DNA from 3 places in the Aminobacter sp. Piv2-1 genome. Region 2 is predicted to be linked to each of the others. Evidence: predicted binding sites of a transcription regulator. Region 2 holds the regulator's gene; each other region holds the start of a gene.
What was found. Region 2 encodes LexA, which represses DNA repair genes until DNA is damaged. Its sites were predicted from a motif close to TGTTCNNNNTGTGTTCNG; they were not measured.
Positions count from the first base shown of each region.

Region 1 (7,301 bases), on a different contig from region 2:
GCGTCTGGGCGTAATAGGGCGAGGTCGACTTGGCCCAGGGGGCCACCGCTCCCTCGCGCAGTGAGACGTGGTCCTCGGGCACCACCAGCGCCTGGTCGATGGCGCGCTGCGAGCCCAGGCCGTCGCAGGTCGGGCAGGCGCCGAACGGGTTGTTGAACGAGAACAGCCGGGGCTCGATCTCGGGGATCGTGAAACCCGACACCGGGCAGGCGAATTTCTCCGAGAAAAGAATGCGTTCGTGGGTTTCGTTCGCGCTCTTGTTGACCGAGTCCTCGCCGGTCAGGCTGGCGTCCAGCGGCCGGTCGGCGAATTCGGCGACGGCCAGGCCCTCGGCGAGCTTGAGCGCCGTCTCCATCGAATCCGCCAGGCGCGTGGCGAGGTCGGGGCGCACGACGATGCGGTCGACCACCACGTCGATGTCGTGCTTGTATTTCTTGTCCAGCGCCGGCGCGTCGCCGATCTCGTAGAAGGCGCCGTCGATCTTGACGCGCTGGAAACCCTTCTTCTGCAGCTCGGCCAGCTCCTTCTTGTACTCGCCCTTGCGGCCCCGCACGATGGGCGCGAGGATGTAGAGGCGGGTGCCTTCGTCCAGCGCCAGCACCCGGTCGACCATCTGCGAGACGGTCTGGCTCTCGATCGGCAGGCCGGTGGCCGGCGAATAGGGCACGCCGACACGCGCGAAGAGCAGGCGCATGTAGTCGTAGATCTCGGTGACGGTCCCGACCGTCGAGCGCGGATTGCGCGAGGTCGTCTTCTGCTCGATCGAGATCGCCGGCGACAGGCCGTCGATCTGGTCGACGTCCGGCTTCTGCATCATCTCCAGGAACTGGCGGGCATAGGCCGAGAGGCTTTCGACATAGCGGCGCTGGCCCTCGGCATAGATGGTGTCGAAGGCGAGCGACGACTTGCCCGAGCCCGAAAGGCCGGTCATGACGATGAGCTTGTCGCGCGGCAGGTCGAGATCGACGTTCTTGAGATTGTGCTCGCGCGCGCCGCGAATGGAAATGTACTTATGATCGGCCATGGCCGGTCCGCCGCCTCAAATCTGGATGTCTCGGAGTGGCGGGCGAGCCCGGCCATCCCCCTATGTAGGTATTTCCGACGCCCGGTCGAGAGCGGCGCCGAGCACACCGCCAAGCGTTTAAGCGCCTTTGGCGCCGGCGGGCAAGCGAAAAGAACAAAGGCCGAACGACATCCTGACAACGGTATGGCAGGAGCGGGGCAGGGCGGAGACCCGGAAAGACGGGGTGCCGTTCACATTTTTCCCGTCTAACAATGTTGCTGTTGACGTGGCCGAATCAGCGATGCAGACTGCACTTGTCGCCCGATGCCGAGCCCGTTCAATGGCTCCTCACCATGCTACGGACGGTCTGCGAGACGCCGCAGACACGCGAGTTGAGCAGAAGGCGTACGTTTGGCGCAACCGACGTAGGAGCTAGGCATGACTCCACCGGACAGTCCCGAAAGGTTCCGCTAGAGAGACGGAGCCGCGGCAGGCGCAGGTGCCTGGCCGTTCCTGAGTGAACAGCCCCGCAGACCGTGACCTGCTGTCCCCCATACAATCAGAAACCGTAGTCGGATCGGTGGCCGTGAGCCACGAGCATCCGAGAGAGCAAAGCCGGTAAACCGCTCCCGGCAATCAAGGGTAAAACCCGACAAAAGGCCCCGTGCGCTTCAAGGAGCGGCGGGGCCATATTTTTGCGCCCCATATCTTGCGCCGATAGTCTCACGGCGCATTCTTTACGGCGGAATTTCTCGGGCGGCGGCGCTTGTCTTCCCGGCAAGGCATTCCGACCTGATCCGCCAGGCCCGACCGAGCGAGGGGAGAACCATGGCCGAACGCCAGACGCAGCTCATCGGCTTGATCGGGGGCATGAGCTGGGAATCCAGCGCGCTCTACTATCGTCTCGTCAACCAGGCGGCGCATCGGCGGCTGGGCGGGCATCACAATGCACGCTCGCTGATGTTCACGCTCGACTTCGACGAACTGAACGATCTCGCCGCCAGGGGCGACTGGGAGCGGGTCGCCGCGGTGGTTTCCATTGCCGCGCGGCATCTCGAGGCCGGCGGTGCGGCCTTCGCCATGCTGACGGCGGTGACGCCGCACTTCGTCGCCGACAAGATCGCTGCGGCCATCGGGATCCCGTTGCTGCACATCGCCGATCCGACCGGCAGGGCGCTCGAGGCCGCCGGGCACAGACGGGCAGGGCTGTTGGGCACGCGCTACACGATGGAGCTCGGCTTTCTCGGCGAAAGGCTGGAGAAGCAGTTCGGCATCGAAGCGCTGGTGCCGCCGGAGGACGAGCGGGCCGCCTTGCACCGCGTCATCATCGAGGAACTGACACTCGGCGTGGTGAAGCCGGACTCGAAGGCGCTGCTGTTGCAACTGGCCAAGGGGCTGGCGGAACGGGGGGCGGAATGCATCGTCGTCGCCTGCACCGAGTTGCCGCTGCTGCTCGCCATGGAACACTACCCGATGCCAGCCTATGACATGGTCGAGCTTCATGCCGAGGCGGCGGTCGAGCTTGCCCTCGCGCAAGACCGAACCGGTCGGCTGGAAGGCTAGCGACCCGCTGATGTTTCCCGACGGCGTGCCGCCTGCCTAATCCGCCGGTCCGGCAAACAGGATCAGGTTGCCATCGGGGTCGAGCACGATGAAGTTGCGGGCGCCCCACGGCTCTTTTCGCAGCGTCTGGTGAAATTCCACCCCTGCGGCGTGGAATTCCGCAAACAGCTCTTTGATCTCGCTTGCGGTTGCGACGGTGATCGAGGCTGAAAGCAGGTGCTCGCGCCGACGGATGTCGCCGACAAAAACCGGTTCGCAGACCAGCCGCAGGGCAATGCGCGCATGGTCGCGAACGATCTGGGCGTAGAAGGGCGGTTCGCCATAAGCGAAATCGACGGCAAAACCGAGCCTTTCGGTGAAGAACGCGCAGGACGCGGCCATGTCGGCAACGAACAGCTGCGCCGAAATCGCAGCAAGGATGGGCGGCTGCGCCGGCACGTCTCGTCGGCTCATGTCATCGGCTCCCGATTTGAGCGCCTGCCAGCCGTCGAAGCCCTGTTGCCGCGCGACCAGCTCCTGCGCGTCGCTGAGCTTGAAGTTCGCCTGCATGATCTGGCCGTCGTAGAGGCCGGCGAACCGGGGCAGGCCGGCTCTCAACTCGGCGGCGACCGGGTAGTAGCCCTGGCGATGCCAGCGGAGATATTGCTTGGCCTGCTTTTTGAGGTTTTCGAGGCTCGGCATGGGCGCAATTGCAGTTGGGTGTTTCCCAGGCGGGCATTGCCCTTTCGGCGTTCTGCCGATGCGCCCCATGAAGCACGCCAACGATGCCCTCGGCATTCGCAGCTGTCAATCTGGTGCACCAGCTTGGTGTGATGGCCAATGCGGACAATGCTGCCGGCTCTTGCCAATGGTTGTGGACTGATATAGAACAAAATAAGAACGAAAATGACTTGTGGACGGCATGTCCTTTTCCACCCGCAGGGGGCGCGGGCGGATGGCGCATTGGGCTAATGTGCGCCCTCACAATTTGGATCTGGTTTCGGACGAGCGCGGAGCGGTGTCATGGCAGGTAGCGTCAACAAGGTCATTCTGGTCGGCAATCTGGGCGCGGATCCTGAAATCCGCCGGCTCAATTCCGGCGAACCGGTCGTCAACCTGCGTATCGCCACCTCGGAAAGCTGGCGCGACAAGAATTCAGGCGAGCGCAAGGAGAAGACCGAGTGGCACCAGGTCGTCATTTTCAATGACAACCTCGCCAAGGTCGCCGAGCAGTACCTCAAGAAGGGCATGAAGGTTTACATCGAAGGCCAGCTCCAGACCCGCAAATGGGAGAAGGACGGCATCGAGCGCTACACCACCGAAATCGTGCTGCAGAAGTTCCGCGGCGAGCTGCAGATGCTCGACGCGCGCGGCCAGGGCGGCGACTCCGGCTATAGCGGTGGCGGAGGCCAGGTCGGCTATAGCGGTGGCGGAGGCCAGGTCGGCTATGGCGGCGGGCAGGGCGGTGGCTATGGCGGCGGCCGTGGCTCCGATTTCGGCCAGTCGAGCCCGACCGAGGGTTACGGCCGCGGCGGCGGTGGCGGCAGCCGCGGTGGCACGGGCGGCGGTGGCGGCGGTTCGCGCGACCTCGACGACGAGATCCCGTTCTGATCGCGACGGGTAGATTTTCGACGGACCAGGACGTTGTCGACGTCAGGTTCGTCGAGCGGCCCGCCCCGAGCCATCAGGCCTAAGCCGAAGCAGCGGCCGTCGTCGCTTGGGCTGCACCGACGCGATGTTCGGCGAGCGGCCCGCACAAGAGCCATTGGGTCTAAACCGAGGCAGCGGCCGTCGTCGCTGGGGCTGCGCCGACGTGATGTTCGTCGAGCGGCCCGCCCCGAGCCATCAGGCCTAAGCCGAAGCAGCGGCCGTCGTCGCTTGGGCTGCACCGACGCGATGTTCGCCGGACGGCCCGCCCCGAGCCATCATCAGGTCTAAACCGAGGCAGCGGCTGTCGTCGCTGGGGCTGCGCCGATGTTCGGCGAGCGGCCCGTCCGGATCCATCGGGTCCCCGGCGAGGCGGCTTTTGTGGCCGGGGCTGCGCCGATGTCAGGTTCGTCGAGCGGCCCACCCTGAGCCACTAGGTCTAGGCCGAGGTAGAGCTGTCGTGGCCGGGGCTGCCAGTCAGGTTTTGGCGGTCGAGGCCTGTCGTCCGTTCATTGGGGGGACGCCGCGAGGGCGGTAGCGCAACCCGTCCAATGCGATCGGCGGTTCTGCGGTCATGCTCGACCTTCGACATAATAGGTGCAGCCTTGCGGCCGTCATCGACGCTGCAGCCAAATCGCCAGCGCAAGCTGCTTATCCTTGCGACCTTGCAGGTTGGCCGAACGCGTAGACGCGGGGTCGTCATCCTAGGGCGAAGCAGGCGCGTGAGCGCCGTCGCGAAGACCCTGGGATCCATGCCGTGACATCTGTCTTCGCGGGTGGAAACCTTTCCCACGGGGCCGAGGATTTTTCCATCTGTGCCGGTCCTTCGTCTTGACCTGCCTGAGGGTCGTCCATTTCAAAGTCGCGATCTTTCCCACCCTCCTCTGGGCTGCCGCCGTTCGTCGTTCGAAAAGCCAAGCAATTGGCTTTTCGTCGCCTTCGGCGACCACTCCTCACCCCCCCCCACAAGGGGGGGAGATCAGCCGTCATCGGCGCGACAGCCAAATCGCCAGCAGCTGCTTATCCTTGCGACCTTGCAGGTTGGCCGAACACGTAGACGCGGGGTCGTCATCCTAGGGCGAAGCAGGCGCGTGAGCGCCGTCGCGAAGACCCTAGGATCCATGCCGTGACATCTGTCTTCGCGGGTGGAAACCTTTCCCACGGGGCCGGGGATTTTTCCATCTGTGCCGGTCCTTCGTCTTGACTTGCCTGGGGGTCGGCCTCCCTCTGGGCAGTTCCGCCGTCACGCCCGTTTCTGCCGGCTCTCAGGGCAATTCTCCTGCAACGCTGGTGGTTGGGAGGGGCGCCGATGACGGCCTAATCTCCCCCCTTGTGGGGGGTGAGGAGTGGTCGCCGAAGGCGACGAAAAGCCAATTGCTTGGCTTTTCGAACGACGAACGGCGGCAGCCCAGAGGGGGGAAGAAATGAGGCGTAGAAGGTCTGCCTCCCGCGTGCCCCGTCCCCTTGTCAGTAGCTCTGTCAGCAATGTGCGTGGAAAAACCCGTCCGCTTTTCCACCCCTCCAGAACCTCCCGTATCATTGTGCTTGCGATCTTCCACGGGACCCCGGTGCGCACCGGGCATCGGGGGGAAGCGCCGGTGCCGGGCTGGCGGGAGGTCGGTTCTCCTCGCTGGGTGATGAGCCCCCAAGCCCGGGCCTCGCGGCGGCTGGGCGGCAGAAATGCCGAGGCGACTGAGCGGGGCAAGCAGCCGGGCGGGGCGCGGACGTCGCGCCACGTTACTAGATTATCGGCAGGCTCGGCCTCGCGCCCCGCTTCCCGAACTTTTTCCCTAGCAATGGCCAGACCGGAAACGGGGCGTGGCAATGGAGGGGTGCGAAATGTTGGAATGCCGCATTCCTTCGCGCCCCATCTGTCCTGAGCCTGTCGAAGGGCCGGCCATCTCCCCCTACAAGGGGGGAGATCAGGCTGTCATCGCGGCTTTTGCCAATCGCCGACGTCGCAGGACGGGCGGAGCGGTGAAGCTGCCAATCTCCCCACCTGTGGGGGAGATGGCCGGCAGGCCAGAGGGGGGCAACGTAGGGTGAGGCGTGCGTGACTTTCCCTCCCCTTGAGGGGAGGGTCGATCCGCGCAGCGGATCGGGGTGGGGTCGCCCGAGGCAGCGCGCGACGCCCCTTCGATGGCGGAGGTGCCGAGCACAGGGAGGTGGAGGGGGTGCCCTCATACGCAAAAGCGATCGAAGACGAAGCAACTTGCGGGCCGTAATCATTGCTTCAAGCTTTAGTCATCTCCGCTGCTGCTCCTTGCGCGTCCGGGCCGGTCGCGCTAGCTGACTCGACGGAACCTGCGGGCCGGCTGCCCGCCGGATTACTTTTTTTGAGGTAGAAGGATATTTTCCCGTGAAAGCACGCATCAAATGGGTCGAGGACCGCACCTTCGTCGGCGAGTCCGGCACAGGCCACAAGCTGGTGCTGGGAACCTCTCACGGAGCCGAGGGCAGGACACCCGGGCCGAGCCCGATGGAGTTGGTGCTGATCGGCACGGGCGGCTGCTCCGCCTATGATGTCGTGCACATCCTCGAAAAGGGTCGCGAGGCGGTCGAGGACGTCGTGGTCGAGCTCGAGGCGGACCGTGCCGACACCGAGCCGAAAGTGTTCACGAAGATCCACATGCACTACATCGTCAAGGGCAGGGGGCTGTCGCACGACAAGGTCAAGCGCGCTATCGAGCTTTCGGTCGAGAAGTATTGCTCGGCGTCCGCGATGATGGCCAAGACGGCCACGATCACCCACGACTTCGAAGTGGTCGAGACCGCCGGCTGAGGGCGCAACAGCCCAGGCGCGTCGGGCGAGGGGCGGTTCCAGGGTGCGCCTTGAGTGAGGGCGGCCGCGCGCGGACACCGGCAACCCCTGGCCTTGTTGGCCGTTGACGACCCGGAAGGGATGAAACGAGCCAACAAGGAGACACAGAGGCCCGCCAAGACCTGGCGTGCCTCGTTCGTATGGCGAACCCGCCGGGTAGGGGGAAGCGCTGTGTCCCCGCCGAGATCGGACCAGACCAGGCGCGAACTGGCCCGAGTTCCCGCACTGCCGCGACCACAAGTTGCGGCTCCCGCGGTCGGCCGGGGTGCCGGCTCCGCGACCTGCGGT
Region 1 covers NZ_JARKMU010000011.1:180,906-188,206, reverse strand. Annotated here, with positions in the region: gene uvrA (excinuclease ABC subunit UvrA) at 1-1,024, opposite strand, end outside; gene AmiPiv_RS20020 (aspartate/glutamate racemase family protein) at 1,832-2,566, shown strand; gene AmiPiv_RS20015 (VOC family protein) at 2,603-3,247, opposite strand; gene ssb (single-stranded DNA-binding protein) at 3,569-4,156, shown strand; gene AmiPiv_RS20005 (OsmC family protein) at 6,552-6,974, shown strand.
Region 1: a site for LexA is predicted at 3,431-3,448, ahead of ssb (single-stranded DNA-binding protein). Genes of this name have one in related genera too.

Region 2 (7,301 bases):
CAGCGGGCGCAGGGCGAACAGGAAAGCAGCACCGTCTGCCAGCTCGACCAGCGTCTTGGCGCGCTCCTTCAGGCCGGGCATGGCGGCGAGCAGTTGCGCCTTGGTGCGGTCGTTGAGGCCCTCGGCAACGATTGCGCCATTGGGCAGGTAGGGCAGGGTGGCGATGAAGATGTCGAGCAGCCTGGCGTCGTCCATCTGGCGCATGTGGATGCCGTTCAGCGCCTCGAGCTTGGCGAAGTCGAAGCGCGCGGCGCCCTTGTTGACGTCCTCGATCTCGAACCAGCCGATCATGTCGGCGATGCTCATCACCTCGTCGTCGCCATGGCTCCAGCCGAGGCGGGCGAGATAGTTGAGCAGGGCTTCCGGCAGGTAACCCATGGCCCGGTAGGCGTCGACGCCGAGGGCGCCGTGGCGCTTCGACAGCTTGGCGCCATCGGCGCCGTGGATCAGCGGTATGTGCGACATCACGGGCACGTCCCAGCCCATGGCATCGTAGATCACCGTCTGGCGCGCGGCATTGGTCAAATGGTCGTCGCCGCGGATGATGTGGGTGACGCCCATGTCATGGTCGTCGACGACCACGGCGTGCATGTAGGTCGGCACGCCGTCCGAACGCAGGATGATGAAATCGTCGAGGTCCTTGTTGGGGAAGCGCACGTCGCCCTGCACGCGGTCGCGCACCAGCGTCTCACCCTCGGTCGGTGCCTTGATGCGGATGACCGGCTTCACGCCGGCCGGTGCCTCGGACGGGTCGCGGTCGCGCCAGCGGCCGTCATAGCGCGGCGGGCGGCCCTCGGCGCGCGCCTTCTCGCGCATCTCGTCGAGTTCGGCCGGCGAGGCGTAGCAATAATAGGCCTTGCCCATGCGGACGAGCTCCTCGGCCACCTCGCGATGGCGCGGGGCGCGCTCGAACTGCGAGATCGGCTCGCCCTCCCAGGTGAGTCCCAGCCAGGTCAGGCCCTCGAGGATCGCCGCGGTCGCCGCGTCGGTCGAGCGCTCGCGATCGGTGTCTTCGATACGCAGCAGCATCTTGCCGTCGGTATGGCGGGCATAGAGCCAGTTGAAAAGTGCGGTGCGGGCCCCGCCGATATGCAGGTAGCCGGTGGGCGAGGGGGCGAAGCGGGTGACGACGGGCATGGCGAATTCCAAGGCAGGCATGGCGTCGCCCGGCCGGAGACCGGCGGCGCATGGCGTTTCGGTGGCGTTGATGTAGCATAGAAGGTCAGGGGCGCAAGGGGCATGCCCGATGGGCGACCATGTGCGGGAGGGGCGAGCCGGCGAAAGACCGGTCGCGGAGACGGCCGAGCGCGTCCTGCTCGCCGGCGGCGAGGCGTTGCCCCCGCTTACCTGGGCGCGTCGGCGCGACCCTCAGCCATTGTCCGCAGGTACAAATCACGCGCCGCGGCCGGGCAATCGGCGGTCGTGGATGCAGACTCCCATGGCCGTCGTCCATGGACGCTTCACGGTCCGGACACTGGCAGCGGCAATCGAGACCGAACTCGACCGCGGCGTGGCGTTCCTGCTCGTCCCGGTGTTCCTGGCGGTTGGGGTGCTGGCCTATTTCAGCCTCGCCGAGGAGCCGGCCTTGCTGCCGATCGCGTCGGCAGCCCTGGTCATGGCAGTGCTGGCGTTGGCCGCGCGCACCAGGAGATGGCTTCACTACGGGCTGGCCGCTCTGGCCTTCTGCCTGCTCGGCATGGCGGCGGCAAAGCTCGAAACCGCCCGCCTGGGCACGAAAATGCTCGGCGCCGAGATATCGACGCAGTTGCAGGGCCGCGTGGTGGAGATCGACCGGCTCGACAAGGGGCGCGTCCGCCTGACCATCGACGTCATTGCCACCGCGCGGCCAACGCTGCGCTATGCGCCGGATCGCGTGCGCCTGACGGCGCGCCGGGCGCCGGCAGGTCTCGCGGCGGGATCCCTGGTCAGCGGCTATGCGCGGCTGATGCCGCCCTCCGGTCCGATTCGGCCCGGCAGCTACGACTTCTCCTTCGAAAGCTACTTCGACGGGATCGGCGCCAGCGGCTTCTTCATGAAGGGGCCGGAACTGGTCGCGGACGCGCAACCTGTTGCGCTCGCCCTTGGGATCGAGGCCTGGCTCGGAAACCTTCGCGACCGCATTGCCCTGCGCATCCGCGACCGGATCGGCGGCGTGGAGGGCGAAATCGCCGCGGCACTCATGGTCGGCGTGCGTGGCGGCATTCCGGAGGAGGTCAACGAAGCGCTGCGGCGGACGGGCCTCTATCACATCATCTCCATTTCGGGCCTGCACATGGCCATGGTCGCCGGAACCGTCATGCTGGGCCTGCGGTTCGGTTTTGCGGCCTTTCCGGCCTTCGCATCCCGGCATCCGGTGAAGAAATACGCCGCCCTCGCTGCCCTGGTCTCCACCGGCGGCTATCTTTCCATTTCCGGTGCCGAAGTTGCGGCGCAGCGCAGCTTCATCATGCTCGCCGTCATGTTGACGGCCGTGCTGTTCGACCGCGCCGCCCTGACCATGCGCAACCTCGCGATCTCGGCCATCATCGTCATTCTCGCATCTCCCCACGAGGTGGTCGGTCCGAGCTTCCAGATGTCGTTCGCGGCAACCGCGGCACTGGTCGGCGCTTATGGCTGGTGGTCGGACAGGCCGACCGACCAGGCGCAACCGGCGATCCAGCGTTCGCTCGCGGCAAAGACGTGGCGCAGGCTCTGGGCCCTGGCAGTCGGGCTTCTGGCAACCTCGCTGATCGCCGGGCTGGCGACGAGTGTGTTCGGGGCGTGGCATTTCCAGCGCATCTCGCCGCTCAGCCTCTTCGCCAACCTGGCGGTGATGCCCATCGTCTCGGTGCTGGTGATGCCTTTTGCGGTTGCCGCCGGCGTGCTGATGCCGCTTGGCCTGGATGGGCTGTTCCTCGACACGATGGGGCGGGGTCTGGGCGCGATGATCGCCCTGGCGCAATGGTTCTCCGAGCGGTCGCCGGTCGACGCCGTCCGCCTGATTTCCGCCCGGTCGGTGATCCTCGTGACGGTTGCGCTCTGCGTCGCCTCCATGGCGACCACCCGGCTGAGGTTAGCCGCCCTGCCGTTCGCCGCGAGTGGATTGCTGCTGCTCGGCGAGGCAAGGACGCCAGACATATTGATCTCCGAAGACGGCCGGCTGGTCGGCGTGCCGACAGCGGACGGCAGGCTGGCGGTCAACCGCGCACGTCCGAGCGACTTCATCACCGACAGCTGGAAGAGGGCGGTTGTGGCGGAGGACCTGGTCGGCCCGGTTGGCGCGGGCGGCAAGGCGGCCCCGACCGCGAAGGCCTCCGCCGCGCGGCCAGATGCCGCGCTGCCGCCAGAGTCGGCCATGTCCCTGCAAGGAGAAGAAAAACCGGACCGCCGGCGGGCCTTTATCTGCGACGGCGGCCTTTGCACCATCGAGCACCCGTCAGGCGCCGTGATCGCCTATGCCGGCAACGCGGCAACGGCGAAACCTGCATGCGTCGTGGCGAGCCTGATCGTGATCGACGACGCGACGGCGCGGGACCCGTGCGCGAATTCGGCGACGACCGTGGTCACCAAGCGCGACCTGGCGCGTTTCGGCAGCGTGGCCGCGTTCTTGCCTGAAAAAGGGGAGGCGGCGGTCCGTCAAATCGAAATCCAGAGGGCGATAGCCGAGCCGTACCGGCCATGGCATGCGCAGCGGGCGTTCTCCCGCGAGGCGCGGGGCCTGCCGCCCTTCCGCCGGGACCGTGCAAAGCCGCCAGTGGAGAAGGCTGCGCCATAGAGCGTTTTGCAGCCAGACAGAAGCGCCCGGCATCGCATGAATGCGGTCGAGAAAGGCAGCCAGGCGCAGAATGCGCATTCTTCGGAATGCCCGCCGAGCTAGCCCGGACGCGCTGCACCCTGACCGGATGCTCTGCCCCCTGAGAGGCGATCGCTCCTAACCAGCGCTGGGCGAGTTGAGGGCGTTTCCGCCTTCCCTCGCATCGCGAAAGCGCTCTATCTCCTCGCTTTCACGCAATCCCGGGCGGAAAATCGCTTCGCGCTTTTCCTGAATTGCCCTAGTAGCGCCGGATCAGCCCGACCAGCTTGCCCTGTACCTTGACCCGGTCGGGGCCGAAGATGCGGGTTTCATAGGCGGGATTGGCGGCCTCGAGCGCGATCGATGCGCCCTTGCGGCGGAAGCGCTTGAGCGTCGCCTCCTCGTCGTCCACCAGGGCGACGACGATCTCGCCCGGATTGGCGCTATTGGCATTGCGGATGATGACAGTGTCGCCGTCGAAGATGCCGGCCTCGATCATCGAATCGCCCTTGACCTCGAGCGCATAGTGCTCGCCGCCCGAAATCATGTCCGGCGGCACCGAGATCGAATGCGTCCTGTGCTGGATGGCGTCGATCGGCACGCCGGCGGCGATGCGTCCCATCACCGGGATGGCGACCGCCGCACCTGCGTCGTCGTCATTGCCGGCCGAGAGCGCGCGCGACGGCTCGGGCTTGCGCCCAAGGCTGCCTTCGATGACACTCGGCGAGAACTTCCTGGCGGCGTTGAGGCCCGGAGCGATCGAGTCTGGCAGACGGATGACTTCCAGCGCGCGTGCCCTGTTGGGCAGACGCCGGATGAAGCCGCGCTCCTCGAGCGCGGTGATCAGGCGATGGATGCCCGACTTGGAAGCGAGGTCCAGCGCCTCCTTCATCTCGTCGAAGGACGGGGGGATGCCCGCCTCCTTCAGCCGCTCATGGATGAACAGCAGAAGCTCGTGTTGTTTGCGCGTCAGCATCGCTGCCCCCAAGGGAATCGAAAGAAAAACAAACCCGGAACAAACACTATATGTTCCAGTTGTGTTCCGCAACCGATTAAATTTTGGTGAAGGTGCCGAGGGCGGTCAGCGCAGCATGAGCACCCGGCAGCCAGTGCCAGATTCGGCAGCTGGTGCGAAGGGCTCGCGGATGATGACGCAATTGGCTTCGGCCAGGGTTCGCAGCATCGACGAGTCCTGGACCCCGAAGGGCATGGCGACCAGGCCGGCGTCGGTCTCGCTCACCATGCCGCGCACATAGTCCTGGCGCAGGTCGTTTGCCTTCATGGGCGCACCGAGCACGGCCTCGCGGATGTCGGGTGCGTAGACCCGTCCGGCAAGCTTTGCCAGGAGCGGCTTCAGGAAGAGGTGCGAGCAGATGAGGCTCGCCACCGGATTGCCGGGAAGGCCGACGCAGCGAGTCTCGCCGAGCCGTCCGAACATCAGCGGCTTGCCCGGGCGCATGGCGATCTTCCAGAAGTCGAGCTTCATGCCGAGGTCGGTCAGCACGCCGTGCACCAGGTCGTGGTCGCCGACCGAGGCGCCGCCGAGGGTGACGATCACGTCGGCTGCGGCGTCGAGCGCCTCCCGGACGAGTGCGGAGATCGATTCGGTCTTGTCGGGCGCTATGCCGAGATCGAGGACGCGGGCGCCGACCGAGCGGGCAATGGCCGCCACGCCGTAGGCATTGGAAGAGATGATCTGGTCGGGGCCGGGCGTGCTTCCCGGCGGCAGCAATTCGTCGCCGGTGGCGATGATCGCGACCAGCGGCGCGCGTTGCACGTCGAGCGTCGGATGGTTGGCGGCGGCCGCGAGCGACAGCGCTGCCGGGTCGATCAGGCGCCCGGCATCGAGGATGAGATCGCCTTCGTTGAAGTCGAGGCCCTTGGTACGGATGTTGCGGCCGGGCGCGGTCGGCTCGAACACCTCGACCTCGCCGTTGCCGAGATCGCGCACGTTTTCCTGGATGACCACCGTGTCCGCTCCGGCCGGCACAGGCGCGCCGGTGAAGATGCGCACGGCCTGGCCGCGCGCGATCTTTCCGGCGAACTGCCGCCCGGCAGCCGCCTCGCCGATCAGCGCAAGCCGGGCGGGCAGGTCGGCGATGTCCTGCGCGATCACCGCATAGCCGTCCATCGCCGAGGCATCGAAGGGCGGCTGGGTGCGCAGGGCGTGGAGCGGCGCGCCAAGGACACGTCCGAAAGCTTCGTCGAGGCCGACGCGTTCCGTGCCCGCCGTGGCCGCGCCTTCGAGCAGCCGTTCAAGCGCGTCGGCGACCGGCAGCAGCGCCATCTAGTCGACAGCCCTGTAGTCGCCCGACTTGCCGCCGGTCTTCTCGACCAGGCGGATGCCGGAGATCACCATGCCGCGGTCGGCGGCCTTGGCCATGTCGTAGATGGTCAGGCAGGCGACGGAGGCAGCGGTCAGCGCCTCCATCTCGACGCCGGTCTTGCCGGTGACGCGCGCCAGCGCGGTCACCCTGAGGCCGGGCAGCGATTCGTCCGGCTCGATCTCGACCGACACCTTGGTCAAGAGGATCGGATGGCAGAGGGGTACCAGCTCGTGCGTGCGCTTGGCGGCCATGATGCCGGCGATGCGCGCCGTGCCCAGAACGTCGCCCTTCTTGGCGTTGCCGGACAGGATCAGCGCCAGCGTCTCGGGGCGCATCGTCACGGTGCCCTCGGCGATCGCGGTGCGGGTCGTCTCGGCCTTGTCGCCGACGTCGACCATGTTGGCCTCGCCGGTGGCGCCGATGTGGGTGAGGGCGGCCATGTCAGGCGCTCGCCGCGACCGGGCTGCCTTCGAGCAGCGCCCGCGTGGCCGCGGCCACGTCGGCCTGGCGCATCAGGCTCTCGCCGACGAGGAAGCTGCCGATGCCCGATTTTTCAAGCCTCAGGCAATCCTGGTGGGTGAAGATACCGCTCTCGCCGACGAGCAGGCGGTCCGCCGGGACCATCGGCGCCAGGCGCTCGGACGTCTCCAGGCTCACCTCGAAGCTGCGCAGGTTGCGGTTGTTGATGCCGAGCAGGCGCGAGGCGAGCTTCATGGCCCGCTCCGTCTCGGCTTCGTCGTGGACCTCGATCAGCGCGTCCATGCCGAGCTCGAAGGCCGTGTCCTCGAGCCGCCTGGCGTCGTCGTCCGTCAGGCTCGCCATGATGATGAGGATGGCGTCCGCACCCCAGGCGCGGGCTTCATGCACCTGGTAGGGCTCGAACATGAAGTCCTTGCGCAAGGCGGGCAGGGTGCACGCGTCGCGGGCGGCGGTCAGGAACTCCGGCGCGCCCTGGAACGACGGCGTGTCCGTCAGCACCGAAAGGCAGGCCGCCCCGCCTTCGGCATAGGCGCGGGCGAGCGCCGGCGGATCGAAATCGGCGCGGATCAGGCCTTTCGACGGGCTCGCCTTCTTGATCTCGGCGATCAGCCCGAAGCGGCCTTGGCTGCGCTGTGCTTCGAGCGCTGCGAGGAACCCCCTGGGCGGGGCCACGTCGTGCGCCCGTGCCTTCAGGTCCGCAAGCGGCGTGAGCGCCTTGGCGG
Region 2 covers NZ_JARKMU010000016.1:46,142-53,442, forward strand. Annotated here, with positions in the region: gene gltX (glutamate--tRNA ligase) at 1-1,137, opposite strand, end outside; gene AmiPiv_RS23400 (ComEC/Rec2 family competence protein) at 1,427-3,754, shown strand; gene lexA (transcriptional repressor LexA) at 4,032-4,748, opposite strand; gene AmiPiv_RS23410 (molybdopterin molybdotransferase MoeA) at 4,854-6,059, opposite strand; gene moaC (cyclic pyranopterin monophosphate synthase MoaC) at 6,060-6,539, opposite strand; gene trpC (indole-3-glycerol phosphate synthase TrpC) at 6,541-7,301, opposite strand, start outside.

Region 3 (7,301 bases), on a different contig from region 2:
GGCCAAGGCATACTGGATCGCGCGCGTCGACGTTCGCGACCCCGAGGGCTACAAGGGCTATGTCGCGGCCGCCAAACCAGCCTTCGAGCGCTTCGGTGCCAAGTTCATCGCCCGCGGCGGCGCCCACGAGGCGGTCGAGGGGCCGGGCCGGGCGCGCAACGTCATCATCGAGTTCGCCTCGATGGAAGACGCGCGCAACTGCTACTTCTCGCCCGAGTACCAGCACGCCAAGTCGATACGCCAGCAATTCGCCGTCGGCGAGATCATGCTGGTCGAAGGTATCTGACCCCAACACCATCAGGTTCTGGTCCTGAGAGCCGGCTGGAGGGCCTGCGATCCGGCGAATGCGTTTGCCCGCTCCTTTGGCACTGCACAAAGTCGAAGCATCCGCTTGCTAAGCCGGCGGCCCGCATTGGAAACGTATTTTCAACGGTTTGGACCAAAAGATGTGCCCGTTTCTCGGAGCAGGGGATATTGCATCGCAGCAGATGTTTGTTAACCTTGCTGCATTGCATGACGGGCCCCACGCCGGCTCGCCGCCCCGATGACCGGATGGGACAGCATGTTTTACCAGCTCTATGAATCGACGCATGCAGCCCTGCAGCCGGCGCGTGCCTATGCCGATGCGGTGCGGCTCTTCTACTCGAACCCGCTCAACCCGTTCTCGCACATGCCGCTCGGCCGCTCTGTGGCGGCGATGGCCGAGTTGTTCGAGCGCACGACGAGACGCTACGGCAAGCCGCAATTCGACCTCGACAAGACGGTGGTCGACTGGAAGCCGGCTGCCGTGACCGAACGCATCGTCTGGTCGCGGCCCTTCTGCAATCTGATCCATTTCGAGCGCGCCCTGCCAGAAGGACGCCGTCCCGATCCCAAGCTCCTGATCGTGGCGCCGATGTCCGGGCACTATGCGACGCTTCTGCGCGGTACCGTGGAAGCGATGCTGCCGCATGCCGACGTCTACATCACCGACTGGACCGATGCCCGGATGGTGCCGGTGAGCGAAGGCAAGTTCGATCTCGACGACTACATCGACTACGTCATCGATATGTTCCACATGCTCGGGCCGGACACGCATGTGATGGGCGTTTGCCAGCCCTCCGTGCCGGTCCTGGCCGCAGTGGCGGTCATGGAGGCACGCGGCGACCGCTTTGCGCCCGCGACCATGACGCTGATGGGCGGGCCCATCGACACGCGCCGCAACCCCACCGCGGTGAACCTGCTGGCCGAGAAGAAGAACATCGACTGGTTCCGCGACAACGTCATCATGCAGGTGCCGTGGCCAGCGCCGGGCTTTTCCCGGGACGTCTATCCGGGCTTCCTGCAGCTTTCGGGCTTCATGACCATGAACCTCGACCGCCACATCATCGCCCACAAGGACTTCTTCATGCACCTGGTGAAGAACGATGGCGACAGCGCCGAGAAGCACCGGGACTTCTACGACGAATATCTGGCGGTGATGGACCTGACCGCCGAATTCTACCTGCAAACGGTGGAGACCGTGTTCATGCGTCACTCGCTCCCCAAGGGCGAGATGACCCATCGGGGGCAGCCGGTCGACCTCGCGGCCATCCGCAACGTCGCGCTGTTCACGGTCGAGGGCGAAAACGACGACATCTCGGGCCTTGGCCAGACGCAGGCCGCGCACGATCTCTGCGTCAACATTCCCGACGAGATGAAGGCGCACTACATGCAGCCGGCCGTCGGTCACTACGGCGTCTTCAACGGCTCGCGTTTCCGCGCCGAGATCGTGCCGCGTATCGTCGACTTCATGGCGAGCTACGGCGCGGCCGCGCGCAAGAACGCCAAGCCGAGGCTGGTTCGCGAAGCCAGGGCCTGAGCCAACCACGAGCATTTCCGCTATTCTTCGAATAGCGGACGTGCTCCTTTGGTTTGACGCAACTCCGGACGGAAAGCCGCTTCGCACTTTTCCTGGAATTGCTCTGGAGTTTTCCACAGCGAAGCCCGGCGCCCGATCGCCGGGCTTCGACGTTTCTGTTGCACAATAGTCGCGCCGCCGCCGCCCCGGTAACCATGTCCGCAAACAGTTTCCGGCTCCGATTGACTCCAGATGCCCCTCGACCTTAACGTTTTATTAACGATACGAAGGGGCGAGCGGGGCAATGATTTCCGCAGCAGGCGTGCGGTACGCGGCAGTGCGTGCCGGAGTTTTGGTAGGCGTGGCGGCAGCGGCCCTGCTGTCGGTCGGCGAGGCCAATGCGGCCCAGCCGATGGTGACGGGGGGACTGACCTCCCAGCCCATCGGCCACTACGATTTCTGCCGCATCAACCCGGCCGAATGCTCGATCAAGGAACGTGACCCCGGCCCCGAGCAGATGAACGGCGACCTGTGGCGCAAGCTCGTCGCCGTCAATGTGGCGGCCAACGCCGCGATCAAGCCGATGAACGATATCGACATCTATGGCCGCGACGAGTTCTGGACCTATCCCGTCAACGGCCAGGGCGACTGCGAGGACTATGTGCTTGAGAAGCGCCGCACGCTCAGCCAGGAAGGCGTGTCGCTGTCCAACCTCTTGATCACCGTCGTGCGCAAGCCGGATGGCGAAGGGCATGCAGTGCTGACCGTGCGGACCACCAAGGGCGACTTCGTGCTCGACAACCTGACCGACCTGGTGCGCCAGTGGGACGAGACGGGATACCGCTTCCTCAAGCGGCAGTCGACCGAGAATACGGGCCGCTGGGTTTCCATCCGCGAGGGCCAGGCAACCTTGGTCGGTTCGGTCAAGTAGCTCGCCGGACTTTCCATGAGCTCGTCTGAGCCAACGGCAACGTCAGGGTTCGGGCGCTTCGCTGTCAGCACGGCGGGGCACTCCGCTGCGTGCCTTGGGGCTTGACTGATCGCCTGCCAGTTCGCGCAGAGACCAGCAGCCGAATACATGTATCGCCTTCCAACTCGCAGGCCCTGCAACCATAGGCCGCCGAATTTCCGGTTCTCTTGTCCTTCATCGCCGACCGGGCTGCTGCCCCGCGGGCAGTCGACCCATGCTGCCGCAATCAGCGCATATGAACGAACGCATCCTGACATTCCGACCGCCCGCGGGCGGTCTCGCGCTCCTGGCTCGTCCTTCGGCCCAAGCTGGTCCCGCGCCGAAGCAAGCGGGGCTCTTTCTGTTCGCCCCGACGCTGCATCGACAGAAGCTCCCGCGACCCGACGGTGACCGGGCGCAAAGTCACGCCGCCTGCGCCATCCGCTCCGAAGCGATGCGGTAAGAGATCGCCTCGGCCAGGTGGATGCGGCCCACGCTGTCGCTGCCGTCGAGATCGGCGAGCGTGCGTGCGACCTTGAGCACCCGGTGATAGGCGCGGGCCGAGAAGCCGAGCTTCTCGCTCGCATCCCTGAGCAGCGCGAGCCCGCCGGCATCGGGGGCAGCGATGTCCTCAATCAGGCCGGCTGAGCACTGGGCGTTGGTCGTGGCGTTCGTGGCACCCAGCCTTTCCAGGCGTTCCCGCTGCACGGCGCGGGCGCGGGCGACGCGGACCGCCACCTCGGCGCTCGCCTCCGACCTTGCGCCACGGATGAGGTCGGTGGCGGACACCGCCGGCACCTCGATGCGCAGGTCGATGCGGTCGAGCAGCGGGCCGGAGATGCGCGCCTGGTAATCAGCCTGGCAGCGCGCGCCGCGCAGGCAGCGATAGCCCGGCTCGCCCGCCATGCCGCAGCGGCACGGATTCATGGCGGCGACGAGCTGGATGCGGGCGGGGTAGGTGACGCGGTGATTGACGCGCGCGATCATGCATTCGCCGGTCTCGAGCGGCTGGCGCAGCGAATCGAGAACCTGCGGCGAGAATTCGGGGAGCTCGTCCAGGAACAGCACGCCGTGATGGGCGAGCGAAACCTCGCCGGGGCGGGCGCGCAGCCCGCCGCCGACCATCGCCGCCATCGAGGCCGAGTGGTGCGGCGCCCGGAACGGCCGGCGATCGGTCAGCCGCCCCTCGGCCAGTTCACCCGCCACCGAGGCGATCATCGATACTTCGAGCAGTTCCCTGGGCGATAGCGGCGGCAGGATCGACGGCAGGCGCGCGGCCAGCATCGACTTGCCGGCGCCAGGAGGACCGACCATCAGGAGATTGTGCCCGCCGGCCGCCGCCACCTCGAGCGCCCGCCTGGCGGTCTCCTGGCCCTTGATATCTGCTAGATCCGGCAACCCCGTCGACGGCGCGCGGATGCCCGGCTCGGGCCGCGACAGCACCTGCGTGCCGCGAAAATGGTTGGCCAGGGCAATCAGGCTGCGCGGCGCGAGGATGTCGATGTCGGTCCCGGCCCACGCCGCTTCCGACCCGCACGCCGAGGGGCAGATCAGGCCCTTGCCCTCGGAATTTGCGCCGATCGCAGCCGGCAGCGCGCCGGCCACCGGCGCTATGGTGCCATCGAGCGAAAGCTCGCCCAGCACGATGTAGGCAGCAAGCGCGTCGCCCGGCACGGCCCCCAGCGCAGCCATAAGGCCGAGGGCGATGGGCAGGTCATAGTGGCTGCCCTCCTTAGGCAGATCCGCGGGCGCGAGGTTGACAGTCACCTTCTTGGGCGGCATCGACAGCCCCGATGCATGCAGTGCCGCCTGCACGCGTTCCCGGCTCTCCGCCACGGCCTTGTCGGGAAGGCCGACGATCTGCATGCCGGCCTTGCCCGGTGCGACCATCACCTGGACATCGACCGGAACCGCCTCGATGCCCTGGAACGCGACCGTGCGAACGCGCGAAACCATGTGCCCCTCCCGTCCGATGGATGAGCGCGGCCTGCCCCAGGCACACGGCCCTACCCCTCAGACAGACAAGCACAAAAACTTGCCTCATACAAGAACATTTATAGAACATTCGTGTATACTGCTCGGAACGAGATTTCTTGTGAATGCGTTGCCAAGCAGTATTGGGCCAAATTCTGCCGTAGACCAGCAATTCGGCGGGGCAACTCGCTATCCCGCGCCACCAAGGCTATGACAGCTTGGCAGCGCTGCGATAGTCTCAACTACATGGAGCCATTCAAAAAATAGCCGGCGGGACGGCAATGCAGGCTGCATGGGCCATCCAACACGCCAAGTCGTCGCTCTGCGGGCCGGCGCCGCTGCTACACCTTTTCCCAGCCGTCGTGCTCGCCGGCGCGGAAGATGGCGTCGATGACCTTCTGGTTGAGCACCGACTCCTCCAGCGAGAACACACGGTCCTTGCCGCCTTGGGCCGCGCGCACGAAGGCCTCGACCTCGAGCCGGTACTGCTGCGTGCCGGGAAAGCGAAACACGGTCGCCTCGGTGTGGCCGGCATTGTGCAGTTCGACGCGGTGATGCTCGTAGAGCCCGGCATTGAAAGGCGAGCGCACCTCGATGAATCCCTTGTCGCCGTGGAAGACCATCAACTGGCGGTTGGCGAGCTGGGTGGACAGGTAGAAGGACAGCTCGAACTCGCCGAAATCGGCGCGCACGCTGGAATAGACGTCGGTACCGAACTTTTCGTCGCGCTCGATGCTCGCCTGCACGCGCAAGGGCTCCTTACCGGTCGAAAACCGCGTCGTCACGGTGGGGTAGACGCCGATATCGGGCAGGGCGCCGCCGCCGAGATCAAGCTTGTTGCGCATGTTGTTGGGGTCGACGTTGAAATAGGAGAACGCGCCCTGGACGTGGCGCAGCCTGCCGATGGCACCGCCCGCGATCAGGTCGCGCACCTTGTGCCACTGCGGGTGGTAGGTGACCATGAAGGCTTCCGAGACGACCACCTTGTTGCGGTCGCGAATGGCGATCAGCGGCGCGATGTCGTCGGCCTTGAGCGCCAGCGGCTTTTCGACCAGCACATGCTTGCCGGCCTCGGCCGCCCTGGCCGCCCATTCGAGATGCTGCGAGGTGGGCAGAGGGATGTAGACGCCGTCGACCGCATCCAAAGCGAGCAGTTCCTCATAGGAGCCGAAGGCGTGCCGAGCACCGAAACGGTCGGCGAGCGCCCTGGCCTTGCCGAGATCGCGGCTGGAGACCGCCGCGACCACGCCGTTGTCGGAATCGGCGATCGCCGGCAGGACATGGTCGCGCCCGATCTTGGCGGTGGATAGTACGCCCCAACGAAACATCTGGCCTCCGCGACTGGCTGGTCATGGGATCGGCCGTGGCGGCCGCGTCCCGATGTTGGCCGATGCGGGCGTCAAATTCCAGTGGATTCGGCCCCGGGCAATCAGCTGCGGCGGCCGGTGAACTCCATGTCGAAGGCGACGATGTTCGAATAGATCGGCGTACCGACATCCATCTGATAGCGCGAGCGCAGCACGTTGCCGCTGACATGGAAGCGGATCTGGCGACCATTGAGGCTCTGCAGCTCGGCCTGGAATTTCTCGGTGAAGGTGCGGCCCCTGGCGGTGAGGCGGCCGGTGATCATCGCGGTGTTTTCGCCGGTGCGCGTCACGCTGGTCGAACGGAAGACGATTTCCTGCTCGTTGGTCGTGTCGAAGACCGCATCCGACTTGAGGAAGGCATCGACGCGGCCCTCGCCGGTGCCGACGCTGTCGGGGAAGATGGTCAGGTCCACGCGCGACCGCCCGATGTCGCCACCGTCGATACGGATGGTGCCCTTGAAGCGGCCGAAGGCGCCGTTCAGTCCGCCGCCGCCAACCTTACCGATGGCAAAACGGATGGCCGAACCGTCGGCGGAAATGGCGTAGCGCCCGGCGGCATCGGAAAGCGCCACCGCCCAGGCGCTTCCGACGACGCTGGTGACGGCGAGGAATGCTGCAAGCCCCAAGCGTCTAGTGATCATTGCCTCGGCACTCCCTGTCGACACGGCCAGATCCAGCCGCGCAGGCAGTGAACGAATCTCGTGCCGCCGCTATTCCGGACCGAGATCCCGGCGACCGAGGGAAGGCGAGATCATCCGCGCCATGACCGCGTCGCGCAACCAGAAATGATGCCGCAAGGCCGCCAGGAAATGCAGCGCCACCAGGGCCATGCCGGCATAGGCAAGCCAACGATGGCCGAAGATCCAGAAGGTCTCGGCCTGTTCGGACACGCCCAACGGCAGATGCGGCATGACGAACAGGTTGAACGGCATGGAGGGGATTTCGAGCACCGAGACCGATACCAGAACCCAGCCGGACAGCGGCACGGCGAGCTGCGCGGCGTAAAGCGCAAGGTGGACGGCAGGCGCGGCCCTGCGCTCCATCGCCCCAACCTCGGCCGGTAGCTCCGGACTGGCATTGCCGAGCCGCCAGCCGATGCGGATCAGCACCAGCCCGAGCAGCAGGAAACCGAAGGACTTGTGCAACTGGATCAGCTCGAAGGAGGTGCGCTGGCTGGCCACCCGGATCATCG
Region 3 covers NZ_JARKMU010000008.1:147,715-155,015, forward strand. Annotated here, with positions in the region: gene AmiPiv_RS16170 (DUF1330 domain-containing protein) at 1-286, shown strand, start outside; gene AmiPiv_RS16175 (polyhydroxyalkanoate depolymerase) at 563-1,840, shown strand; gene AmiPiv_RS16180 (transglutaminase-like cysteine peptidase) at 2,124-2,750, shown strand; gene AmiPiv_RS16185 (YifB family Mg chelatase-like AAA ATPase) at 3,192-4,724, opposite strand; gene AmiPiv_RS16190 (Gfo/Idh/MocA family protein) at 5,084-6,070, opposite strand; gene AmiPiv_RS16195 (YceI family protein) at 6,172-6,750, opposite strand; gene AmiPiv_RS16200 (cytochrome b) at 6,820-7,301, opposite strand, start outside.
Region 3: a site for LexA is predicted at 4,815-4,832, ahead of AmiPiv_RS16185 (YifB family Mg chelatase-like AAA ATPase). Genes of this name have one in related genera too.